Regions from separate parts of the Hydrogenophaga sp. UC242_50 genome, predicted to be linked through region 3. Evidence: predicted binding sites of a transcription regulator. Region 3 holds the regulator's gene; each other region holds the start of a gene.
What was found. Region 3 encodes LexA, which represses DNA repair genes until DNA is damaged. Its sites were predicted from a motif close to ACTGTATNNNNATACAGT; they were not measured.

Region 1 (3,973 bases), 1.5 Mb from region 3:
GCTCGCCCACGATCATCAGGCGCGCGCCCACGCGGCCTTCGCCCCAGACGACCTGGGTCGCGCTGCAGGCCACCGGGCAGTCCGTGCAGTGGCGCGCGCGGCGACCCAGGTCGTCCAGCTGCTCCTGCGGTGTGCGCGGTGCGCGCGCCGCCGCGCGAGGCGCGCCGATGGGCAGGCGGCGCTGCGACTCGCTGGCCTGCGCCACCATGCGCGCGCTGCGCTGCGGCGCGGTCTGGATCAGTTCGGTGATGGCCTGCGTCTCGGGCAGGTTGTGCCAGTAGCGGCGCGGCATCTCGCGCAGCATGGCGGCGGTCTTGAGCCGCGAAGGGTTGAAGATGCTGCGGTAGTAGTCGAGCCACAGGGCTTCGCCGGCGTCGGGCGGGGGCGCGAGCGAGCGGTCCACGCCGGGCGAGAACACAAGGCTTTCGCGGTTCCAGTGCACACACAGGCGCGGCGTGAGGATGGCCCAGCGCATGGCGGCGAACCGCTGCGCGAAAAAAGGTGCGGCCGCGCGCACGATGTGATGCACCGGCTCGAACCAGGCCACATAGCGCGTGTCGCCGCCATCGCCGTCCTCGATCGGGCGGAAGCGCACGAAGGCGTGCATCTTGTGGGTCTCGCGCCGCACCTCGCGCGCCATGCGCTCCAGCGCGAGGCGGCGCGGGTCCAGGGCGTCGCGCCAGCGGCGGGGGTCGGCCTTCACATCCAGCGCGAGCTCGTGCAACCGGCGGAAGCGCTCGGGGTGCGCGTGCTGCGCCACCGTGTCGGCCAGGTCCATGGCCTCGGCCGGCAGGTTTCGCAGGGCGCGCAGGGGCACGGCTTCGGGCGGCGGTGCGCTGGTGGGCGAAGCCGCGTCCTCGCCCAGCAGATCGCCCTGCCCTTCGGTGCCGTCGCGCCACACCACGTCGCGCGGCTCGGCACCGCAGGCGATCAGCGCCGACAGCGCGCGCAGCGAGGCGGGCACGTCGTTGGCGTCGTACTCGATCTGCCAGCGCATGGGCGTCTCAGGCAGCGGCGGGCGCTTCGGCCCAGCCGAACAGATCGGGTTGCTCGCCCACGGCGGGTGAGCGAGACCGTGGCCGAGCGAGGGGGGCCAGCGGCACCGCGCCGGGCCGGTGGTCCGGCAGGTGCACGAAGTCCAGCGCCTTGCGGCCCGCCGTGCCCAGGCGCTCCATGTCGGCGCGCCGCACCTGGCGCACGCGCCGCGCGTCGAGCAGGCGCTGCACCGAGTGCGCGCCCAGCCCGGGCACGCGCAGCAGGATCTCGCGCGGCGCGCGGTTCACATCCACCGGGAACCACTCCGGGTGCGCGAGGGCCCAGGCGAGCTTGGGGTCCATGTCCATGGACAGCATGCCGCCGGGCAGCACGAGTTCGCTCGCGTCGAAACCGTAGAAACGCATCAGCCAGTCGGCCTGGTACAGGCGGTGCTCGCGCACCAGCGGCGCGGCCTGCCCGGGCAGCCGGGCGCTGGCGTGCGGGATCGGGCTGAAGGCGGAGTAGTAGACGCGCTTGAGGCGGTAGCCCGCGTAGAGCCCGGCGCTGACCTGCAGGATGCTGCGGTCGTCCGACGCGTCGGCGCCGACGATCATCTGCGTGCTCTGGCCGGCGGGCGCGAAGCGCGGCGGTGGCGCGCTGGCGGCGGGCCGGCCGGGCAAGGAGCGGATCTGTTGCGCCTGCGTCTTCTGCTCGCGCGCTTCGTCCAGCTTCAGGCGGATGCCGGCCATCGACTGGCGGATCTGCTGGCTGCTCTTGCCCGGCGCGAGCGCGTCGAGCGAGTCCTGGCTGGGCAGCTCGATGTTGATGCTGAGGCGGTCGGCGTAGCGCCCGGCGCGCGCGAGCAGGGCCTCGTCGGCATCGGGGATGGTTTTGAGGTGGATGTAGCCGCGAAAGCCGTGCACCTCGCGCAGCTGGCGGGCCACCTCCGCGAGCTGCTCCATGGTGTAGTCGGGCGAGCGGATGATGCCGGAGCTCAGGAACAGGCCCTCGATGACGTTGCGGCGGTAGAAATCGAGCGTAAGGTTCACCACCTCTTCCACGCTGAAGCGGGCGCGCTCGACGTCGCTGGAGACGCGGTTGACGCAGTAGAGGCAGTCGTACACGCACCAGTTGGTGAGCAGGATCTTGAGCAGCGAGATGCAGCGCCCGTCGGGCGCGTAGCTGTGGCAGATGCCCATGCCCTCGTTCGACCCCAGGCCCTGCTGGTCGCTCGAATCCCGGCGCGTGCCGCCGCTGGAGGCGCAGGAGGCGTCGTACTTCGCGGCATCCGCGAGGATGCGGATCTTGCGGGCGACGGACATCATGCTGTAATTTTATACAGTATCTCGTCCGGGCGCTCGCCGGCTGTCACTTGGCGGCCGTCTTGCCCTACAGCGCGCCGATCACACCGAGGCCGGCAGGAGCAGTTTTCTGCTGACGAAGTTCTACGTGAAGGACTTCGCCGAGAACCTCATGATGCATTTGCTGGTGGAGGACGTGGACGCATGGTGGGCGCACGTCGAGGCGCAGCGGTTGGGCGAGCGCTACGGTGTGCGCGCCGAGCCGCCCGAAGACCGGCCCTGGGGCATCCGCGATTTCATCCTGAACGACCCGGCGGGCGTGTTGTGGCGCATCGGGCAGGACATCGAGGCGGCGTAGCCGATCAGCAAAGGCCTGCTCACACCTTCGAGAAGTCCGGCTTCCTGCGCTCCATGAACGCGCCAAACGCCTCGCGCGCGGCCGGCTCGCCCAGCATGCGGCCGAAGCTCGCGCCCTCTTCGGCCATCACGGCCATCACCTGTGGCGTCTGGTGCTTCTTCATCAGGCGCTTGGTCTCGATCAGCGCGCTGATGGGCTTGGCCGCGAGCTTGCGGGCCACGGCCTGCGCATAACCGGCCGCCTCCATCGGGGGCAGCACGCGGTTGACCAGGCCCACTTCCAGCGCGGCTTCGGCCATGAAGGGCTCGCCCAGCAGCAGCGCCTCGGCCGCACGGTGGTAGCCCAGCATCTGTGGCACCAGCAGGCTGGACGCGGCCTCGGGGCACAGGCCGAGGTTGACGAAGGGCAGGGAGAAGGCGGCGTTGTCGCCGGCGTAGACCAAGTCGCAATGGAACAGCATCGTGGTGCCCACGCCCACGGCCGGGCCGCACACCGCCGCCACCAGCGGCTTGGGAAACTGCGCGATGCCGCGCAGGAAGCGGAACACCGGCGAATCCGTGCCGGCCGGCGGGTTGTTGAGGAAGTCGGCGATGTCGTTGCCGGCCGAGAAGATGGTCTCGTTGCCCTGGAGCACGACGCAGCGCACGGCGGCGTCGTCCTGCGCGGCCTGCAGCGCGTCGGCCAGCTGGCCGTACATGGCGGCGGTGATGGAGTTCTTCTTGTCGGGGCGGTTGAACGTGAGGGTGCTGACGCCGGCTTCGGTGTGGACGAGGATGTCGCTCATGGGTGTCTCTCAGTGTGCGAAGAAAGGACCCGCAAATTACCACGAACGGGCGTGCTTTTTTCGAGGCGGGCCGCCCAGGGGCTGACCGGTGCGTGACAGGGTGTTTCCGGCCACGCCCGGGACACGGCCGCCGCCTACACTTGCCGCTTCCGGGCGCCATGGCGCCGCCGTTGTCCACAGGTGCCGTTCCATGCCAGCCCGACTCACCGCCCTTCTCGTCCATGGCCTCGCCGGCGCGCTCGCCCTGCTGCTGGCCGGCGCACCCGCGCTGGCGCAGCAGGCACCCGCGCCGAAGGCCGAGCGCCCGCGCGTGGGCCTGGTGCTCTCGGGCGGCGGGGCGCGCGGCTTCGCGCACGTGGGTGTGCTCAAGGCGCTGGAGGCGGCTCGCGTGCCGGTGGACCTGATCGTGGGCACGTCGATGGGCGCGATCGTGGGCGGGCTGTACGCCAGCGGCATGACGGCGGACGAGCTCGAGCGCGAGATCCTGGCGGTGAACTGGGGCGACCTGTTCGACCGCCGCGAGCCGCGCCAGCTGCTGTCGCAGCGCCGCAAGGA
Region 2 (3,973 bases), 2.1 Mb from region 3:
CCTCGCGGCGGGCGTGGCCTTCGTGCGGCGCCAGCGCCGCATCGCCTACCCGCTGCTCGACCTGCGGCTGTTCGGCCAGCCCCGCTTCGCGGCCGCCATCTGCACCTATGCCCTTACCTCGTTCGCGATGTTCGGCGTCTACATCTTCATCTCGCAGCACCTGCAGCTGGTGCTGGGCCTCTCGCCCCTGGTGGCGGGCCTGTGCACCGTGCCCTGGGCCCTGTCGTTCGTGGTCGGTTCGATGCTGACACCGGCCATCGCGCAACGTTGTTCGGCGCCCCGCACCATGGTGACGGGGCTGGCGGTGGCAGCGGTCGGCTTCGCGGGCGTGGCGCTGGTCGATGGCCCCCATGGCCTTGCCGCGCTGGTCGTGGGCATGACGCTCATGGGCATCGGCATGGCGCCGGTGTTCACGCTGGGCAACGACATCGTCATCAGCTCGGCGCCGCCCGAGCGCGCGGGCGCGGCATCGGCCCTGTCGGAGACCAGCGCGGAGCTGTCCGGCGCCCTGGGCATCGCGGTGTTCGGCAGCATCGCCACGGGCCTCTACCGCGCCGGCATGGCGGGCCAGTTGCCGGCGGGCCTGCCCCAGGAGGCCGTGGCCGAAGCCTCGACCCTGGGCGGCGCGCTGCGGGTCGCCGAAAGCCTGCCCGCGCCGCTGGCCGAGGCCCTGGGGCTGGCCGCGCGCACCGCCTTTGTCGATGGGCTGCAGGCCGCCGCGGTGCTGGGCACGGGCATCATGGTGGCCAGCGGCCTGCTGGCCTGGCGCATGCTGCGCCCGCCCCGGGCGCCGGGCGGCGCCTCGGCCACCCAGCCACGCTGACGCGCGCGTTCAGTCCTCGCTGTCGTCGGCCGGAGCGCCCTTCACCACGCGCCGCACCACCTCGGCGCCAAAGCCGCGCGTGAGCAGGAAACGCATCTGCTTGCCGCGCTCGGCGGCGTCGGCCGGCGGTCCGGCGAAGCGCTTGCGCCAGACCTCGCGCGCGCGCGCTTCTTCTGAGCCCTGCAGGCCCGCCACCGCCTCGGCCACCGCCTGCGGGTCCAGCCCCTTGGCCTGCAGTTCCTGGCGCACGCGAGACGCGCCCAGGCGGGCCGAGCGCCGGTGCAGCACCGACTCCAGCACGCGCTGCTCGTTGATGAAGCCTTTGGCCTCCAGCTCGTCCAGCGCTTTCGCCAGCTCGCCGGGCTCGGTTTCGTGCACGCTCAGCTTGCGCTGCAACTCGGCGCGTGAATGTTCGCGCCCGGCGAGCAGGCGCAGCGCACGGCCTTTGAGGGAAATCTGGTCGAAGGCCATGCGCGCAAGGGCGGGGATCAGGCCGCCGGCGTGGCGTCAACGTCCTTGGCCTTGGCCGCCTTCTCGGCCTTTTCGGCCTTGCCGCCCTTGGCGGGCGCCGGCGCTTCGTCCACCGGCAGCAGCGGCACGCCCAGCTCGGTGCGCACCTTGTTCTCGATCTCCACGCGCAGTTCGATGTTCTCGCGCAGGAATTCGCGCGCATTGTCGCGGCCCTGGCCGATCTTCTCGCCGTTGTAGGCGTACCAGGCGCCCGACTTCTCGATCACGCGGTGCACCACGCCCAGATCGAGGATCTCGCCCTCGCGGCTGATGCCTTCGCCGAACAGGATGTCGAACTCGGCCGTCTTGAAGGGTGGCGAGACCTTGTTCTTGACCACCTTGACCTTGGTCTCGTTGCCGATCGCTTCCTCGCCCTTCTTGATCGTGCCGGTGCGGCGGATGTCCAGGCGCACCGAGGCGTAGAACTTCAGCGCGTTGCCGCCGGTGGTGGTTTCGGGGCTGCCGAACATCACACCGATCTTCATGCGGATCTGGTTGATGAAGATGACCATGCAGTTGGTCTTCTTGATGTGCGCCGTGAGTTTGCGCAGCGCCTGGCTCATCAGGCGGGCCTGCAGGCCGGGCAGCGAATCGCCCATTTCGCCTTCGAGTTCGGCCTTGGGCGTGAGCGCGGCCACCGAGTCGACCACGATCAGATCGACCGCGCCGGAACGCACCAGGCTGTCGACGATCTCGAGCGCCTGCTCGCCGGTGTCGGGTTGGGAAATGAGCAGGTCCTGCAGGTTCACACCGAGCTTCTGCGCGTACTGGATGTCCAGCGCGTGCTCGGCATCGACGAAGGCGCACTGGCCGCCGAGCTTCTGCATTTCGGCAATGACCTGCAGGGTCAGCGTGGTCTTGCCCGAGGATTCCGGGCCGTAGATCTCGACCACGCGGCCCTTGGGCAGGCCGCCGACGCCCAGGGCGATGTCCAGGCCCAGCGAGCCGGTGGAGACGACCTGGATGTCCTCGATCACCTCACCCTCGCCCAACCGCATGATGGTGCCCTTGCCGAACTGCTTTTCGATCTGGGCCAGCGCGGCCTGCAAGGCCTTGGCTTTTTCGCTGTTGAGGGGGTTGTTCTTGACGGCTGCGTCCATGAGGGGCTCCTGAGCGGGTGGTAGAGGTTCGCAAAGCCTGTAAATGCGTACAGGCTGGATGCTTGAGCAGGAGTTTACAGGCAGGTTGAATTCGAACAAGGCGTTATTTGGTCAGTTTGCCTTACCATCAGCGAATGCCCGACACCGCCCCTGTTTTGCCCGACGACCGCTGGCGCGGCGGCCACCTGGGGCGCCTGATGGGCCTGGCGCTGCGCCGCTTCGACGAGCGCGTGCTCAGCCTGATGGCGCACGACGCCAACGTGCCGCTGGCGCTCTCGCACCTGGCGGCGCGGGCGCAGGTGGGCGCCGCGCACATCCACATCACGCGCCACCTGGGCCTGCACGGCTCGCGCCTGACCGAGCTGGCGCACCAGGCGGGCATGAGCAAGCAGGCCATGGGCGACCTGGTGACGCAGTGCGAGGCCTGGGGCCTGGTGCGGCGCGAGGCGGACGCGCGCGATGCGCGGGCACGGCGCATCGTGTTCACCGACACCGGCCTGCTGTGGCTGGAGGCGTTCCGCCAGGCCGTGGCCCAGGCCGAGGCGGAATTCCGCGCCCAGGTGGGCGACGCGGTGGCCACCGTGGTGGCGCTCGGCCTGGAGGCCTATGGCTCGGAATCACCCGGCGCGCGCGCGGCCGTGCCACCCCGCTGAACACCGTGCCGCAGGGGCCTGCGCGGCCTAAAATGGTTCGCCCGATGCCGGGCATCCCCGATGAAGCGCTGCCCCGGCAGCCACCCAGGAGACCTTCCCATGCGCATCCTGATTGCCGAAGACGACCACGTGCTGGCGGACGGCCTGCTGCGCAGCCTGCGCGCCGCCGGCGCGGCGGTGGATCACGTTACCAGCGGCACCGAGGCCGACGCCGCCCTGCTGACCAACAACGAGTTCGACCTGCTGATCCTGGACCTGGGCCTGCCCCGGCTGCACGGCCTGGAGGTGCTCAAGCGCCTGCGTTCGCGCGGCTCCACGCTGCCGGTGCTCATCCTCACCGCGGCCGACAGCATCGAGGAGCGCGTCAAGGGCCTGGACTACGGCGCCGACGACTACATCGCCAAGCCGTTCTCGCTGCAGGAACTCGAAGCCCGCGTGCGCGCGCTCACCCGGCGCGGCATGGGCGGCTCCACCAACACCATCCGCCACGGCCCGCTCGAATACGACCAGGCCGGCCGCGTTGCGCACCATCGACGGCAAGATGGTCGAGCTCTCGGCGCGTGAACTCGGCCTGCTGGAGGTGCTGCTGCAGCGCGCCGGGCGCCTGGTGAGCAAGGACCAGCTGGTCGAGCGCCTGTGCGAGTGGGGCGAAGAGGTGAGCAACAACGCCATCGAGGTCTACATCCACCGCCTGCGCAAGAAGATCGAGAAGGGCCCGATCCGCATCGCCACCGTGCGCGGTCTGGGCTACTGCCTTGAAAAAATCGCCGGCTGAAACCGAGGCTTTGATCGAGGCCGCACCGCCGCCGGTGGCGGGCCGCCCCATCCCGAAGTCGTTCGGCCTGTTCCAGCGCGAACAGCGCAGTCTGTTCGGCGAGATCCTGGAC
Region 3 (3,973 bases):
ATCTCCTTCCCATCACACGTAACCGATCCAACGGCCGCAGGTCAGCACCAGCAGCCACAAGGCCGACGACAGCAGCATCAAGAGGCGCGCAGTGCGGTCCTGGCGCTGCAGCGATCGGCGGGCGTGGAACCAGCCGGCGTTGCACCCCGCCAGCATGATCAACACCATCTTGGCTGTGAACACGCGATTCGCCAGCAGTTCCCCGGCCTGGGTACCGAACATCAGGAGGCCCGACACGGCGGCCAGTGCGAAACCCACCGCCACCAGGCCCAGGCTCAGTTTCGCCAGGGGCTCCACAGGCAGGCTCTGGCCCCAGCCGAACACCCGCAGTTCCAGCAGCGTCAGGTTGCCGAGCAACAGCGCCACGCCCAGCAGATGGGCCACTTCCAGCATGGGGTACGCCCAGGCGTGGGCACCGAGCGCGGCGAACATCGCGTCATTCCATCAGCAGGTCCAGCGCCAGCGCCAACCGGGCCTTGACCGGCGAGAGCCCGGCCGAGTGCGCGAATGGCAGGCCAGCGTGCGGCACCACCCTTCCGCGCGCACAACGCGTCGCCAGCACCACCCGCACCCGTTGTGCCTGCGCGGCATTCAGCGCATCGGTCAGCGCCTGGTGAACGGTACCGTTGCCCGTGCCGGCCACCACGATGCCCCGCAAGGGACGGGCGGCGCCTGGCGCCATCAAGGCCCGCACCAGGCTGCCGTCCGCGTCGGCATGGCTGGTCACCAGTTCGACCCGAGGCAGGGCGTCGGCCGCCAGGAAGCGGGCCAGCGGGGCTGGATCGTGGGAAGCAACGGAGGCGCCCCGGGATCGGAAACGGCGCACCTCCCCTCCTCCACACAAGCCAGCGGCCCCGCGTCTCCAGAGTCAAAAGCGTCCAGGCGGTAGGTGTGCTCCTTCGCCACCTCCAGCGCGCCGTGCACCTGTCCGGCACACACCACCACCACGCCGGCCTCCCCATGCCGCACCACGGCCAGCGCGTCGGCAAGGTTCTGCGGCCCATCCGGCACCAGCGCGGAAGCCGGGCGCATCGCGCAGGTCAGCACCACAGGCTTGGTGGGTTGGAGCAGGCGCTGCAGCACGAACGCCGTTTCCTCCAGGGTGTCGGTGCCGTGCGTCACGATCACCGCCGACACCTGGGGATCGTCCAGATGCGCCTGGAGCCGTGCCGCCAGGGCCTGCCACACCGGCAGGCCCATGTCCTTGCTGTCGATCTGGGCGACCTGCTCCACCTCCAACGGCACGCCGGCCAAAGCCGGAACGGCCGCCACCAGATCGGCCACGCCGACCTGCCCCGCCACGTAGCCCACGTTGTCGCCCGCCTGCGCCGCACGCCCGGCGATGGTGCCGCCCGTGCCCAGGATCACGAGCCGCCGGCCCTGATTTGTGTCCACCACTTGCCAATCCTTGAAAACTGGTTAAAAATACAGATACTGGATAAGAAAACAGGTATCAGCCACTTCCCGCATTGTTCCTGTCTTCCCAGATGGCGTTCCCCTTGCGCACCACGTTCACGACGAGGTCCTCATGCTCGACATGCCCCATACCGCACCGAAGCTCACCGCCCGGCAGCAACAGATTCTGGAATTGATCCAGACGGCGATCGCACGCACCGGCGCACCGCCCACCCGTGCCGAAATCGCCAGCGAACTCGGGTTCAAGTCGGCCAATGCCGCCGAAGAGCATCTGCAAGCGTTGGCACGCAAGGGCGTGATCGAACTGGTCAGTGGCACTTCGCGAGGCATCCGCCTGCGCAGCGAAGACCTGCAGTCCATCAACGATTCGCGCGGGCGCCAGCTTACACTGCCGATCCCCAGCCTGGCCCAGCTGGTGCTCCCCCTGATCGGTCGCGTCGCAGCCGGTTCGCCCATCTTGGCGCAGGAGCATGTGGACCAGACCTACCAGGTCGAGCGCAGCCTGTTCCAGCGCACGCCCGACTACCTGCTCAAGGTGCGTGGCATGTCCATGCGCGACATCGGCATCATGGACGGCGATCTGCTCGCCGTGCAGGCCACGAAGGAAGCCAAGAACGGCCAGATCGTGGTGGCCCGCCTGGGTGACGACGTCACCGTCAAACGCTTCATGCGGCGCCAGCACCTGATTGAATTGCACGCGGAAAACCCCGACTACAAGACCATCGTCGTCGAACCGGGCGAGCCATTCGAAATCGAAGGACTCGCCGTGGGCCTGATCCGCAACAGCTTCCAGCTCTGACCGATCCCGGTCCGTGTCGCCTCAGCAGGTGGCGGGCGTTTGGTCCCGGTGGGTGCACAACCCACCACAAGGACACATCCCTGCGAAGGCGTTTGATTTTGCAATCCTGCCTGTGTTCAACCCCACCCAATGGAGTTTCGCATGGGAAAAATTTTCAACACCAACACGTGGCGCGCCCCTTTGCAGTTGATCGACTGCTGGTTGCCCTCTCCCGCCCTTCGCCGGGCAACGGCCGCCAACGAGCCCGTGCGCAGCGCAGGTTGTACAGCGCTTTGCGCGTGCCGGGTGGCTCAAGCGCGCCAGCACGGCCCGCAGTCCACTTGTCTTGCGGGCCGTGCCACCGGCAGCGGACCCTGTGCCTCGCGTGCGCGTGCTGCAGCAGACCGGCCCCGCGGCGGCGCACCGGGCCGGTGTCAGGCTGGTGATCTCGGGCCGCATCAACGATGTGTGCGCCGAACTCGATCGACTGGCCGACCAGGAACGCCAGCTGTCCACGCGCGCGGCCTGAACTCGGCCGCCGCCAGCGAGCACACGGCCATCCTCCAGGCTCCCGGCGCGCCGTGCCTGCTTGTAACCAGGGGTCAGCGGCCCGGAAGGCCTGGGAGGTGAAGGCACAATAGGGTCATGAATATTGTGATCCTTGATGACTATCAGGACGCTGTGCGCAAACTGCGGTGTGCCGAGAAACTGGAGCCTTACCCGGCCAAAGTCTTCACCAACACGGTCAAGGGCGTGGGCCAGCTGTCCATCCGATTGCGCGATGCCGATGTGCTGGTCCTGATCCGGGAACGCACCGCCATCACCCGTCAACTGGTTGAAAAACTCCCCCGGCTCAAACTCATCGCCCAGACCGGGCGCGTGGGCGGGCATGTGGACGTCAATGCCTGCACCGAGCGTGGCATCGCGGTGGCCGAGGGCGTGGGTTCACCCGTCTCCACCGCCGAGCTCACCTGGGCCCTGATGCTTGCGGCCATGCGCCGCATCCCGCAATACGTCTCCAACCTCAAGCATGGCGCCTGGCAACAGGCCGGGCTGAAGGCTGCTGCCATGCCCGCCAATTTCGGCGTGGGCATGGTGTTGCGTGGCAAGACGCTGGGCATCTGGAGCTACGGCCGCATCGGGCAGATGGTGGCAGGTTACGGGCGGGCCTTCGGCATGCGCGTGATCGTGTGGGGCAGCGAAGAAAGCTGTGCCCGCGCCGCGTCCGATGGTTTCGATGTGGCCCCCAGCAAGGCAGCCCTGTTTGAAACGGCCGACGTGCTGAGCCTGCACTTGCGGCTGAGCGAGAGCAACGCGGGCTGTGTGACACCCGAAGACCTCGCCGCCATGAAGACCTCCGCGCTGTTGGTCAACACCTCCCGCGCCGAGCTCATCCAGCCCGAGGCGCTGATCGCCGCGCTGAACCGGGGTCGCCCGGGCATGGCCGCGATCGACGTGTTCGAATCCGAGCCCATCCTGCAAGGCCATGCCCTGCTGCGGCTCGAAAACTGCATCTGCACGCCCCACATCGGCTATGTCGAGCAGGACAGCTACGAGATGTACTTCTCCTCTGCGTTCGACAACGTGGTCAACTACATCAAGGGCACACCGACCAATATCGTCAATCCAGGCGCGCTGCAGGTTCGACGCTGATGGCTGCGATCGACCTCACCCCAGAAAAAACGCCGGTTGTCACCGGCGTTTTTTCTGGGTACCAAGGGCGTCAGCGTTTGCCATCCGGCTTCGAGCCTGGCTCGTCGTCCGGCGGCATGAAGTCCA

Region 1: the regulator LexA is predicted to act here: its motif matches at 2,301-2,318, upstream of ACFJGX_RS08785 (putative DNA modification/repair radical SAM protein).
Region 2: the regulator LexA is predicted to act here: its motif matches at 2,470-2,487, upstream of recA (recombinase RecA).

The regions. Positions count from the first base shown of each region.
Region 1 is NZ_CP170553.1:1,713,748-1,717,720, reverse strand. Features, by position in the region: gene ACFJGX_RS08790 (UdgX family uracil-DNA binding protein) at 1-997, opposite strand, end outside; gene ACFJGX_RS08785 (putative DNA modification/repair radical SAM protein) at 1,005-2,297, opposite strand; gene ACFJGX_RS08780 (VOC family protein) at 2,425-2,634, shown strand; gene ACFJGX_RS08775 (enoyl-CoA hydratase) at 2,654-3,418, opposite strand; partial or broken gene ACFJGX_RS08770 (patatin-like phospholipase family protein) at 3,609-3,973, shown strand, end outside.
Region 2 is NZ_CP170553.1:1,165,231-1,169,203, reverse strand. Features, by position in the region: gene ACFJGX_RS05960 (MFS transporter) at 1-823, shown strand, start outside; gene recX (recombination regulator RecX) at 833-1,294, opposite strand; gene recA (recombinase RecA) at 1,312-2,433, opposite strand; gene ACFJGX_RS05945 (MarR family transcriptional regulator) at 2,568-3,086, shown strand; partial or broken gene ACFJGX_RS05940 (response regulator) at 3,186-3,861, shown strand.
Region 3 is NZ_CP170553.1:3,261,075-3,265,047, reverse strand. Features, by position in the region: gene ACFJGX_RS16805 (hypothetical protein) at 13-432, opposite strand; partial or broken gene ACFJGX_RS16800 (asparaginase) at 437-1,395, opposite strand; gene lexA (transcriptional repressor LexA) at 1,538-2,215, shown strand; gene ACFJGX_RS16790 (hypothetical protein) at 2,580-2,723, shown strand; gene ACFJGX_RS16785 (D-2-hydroxyacid dehydrogenase family protein) at 2,840-3,847, shown strand; gene ACFJGX_RS16780 (FimV family protein) at 3,918-3,973, opposite strand, start outside.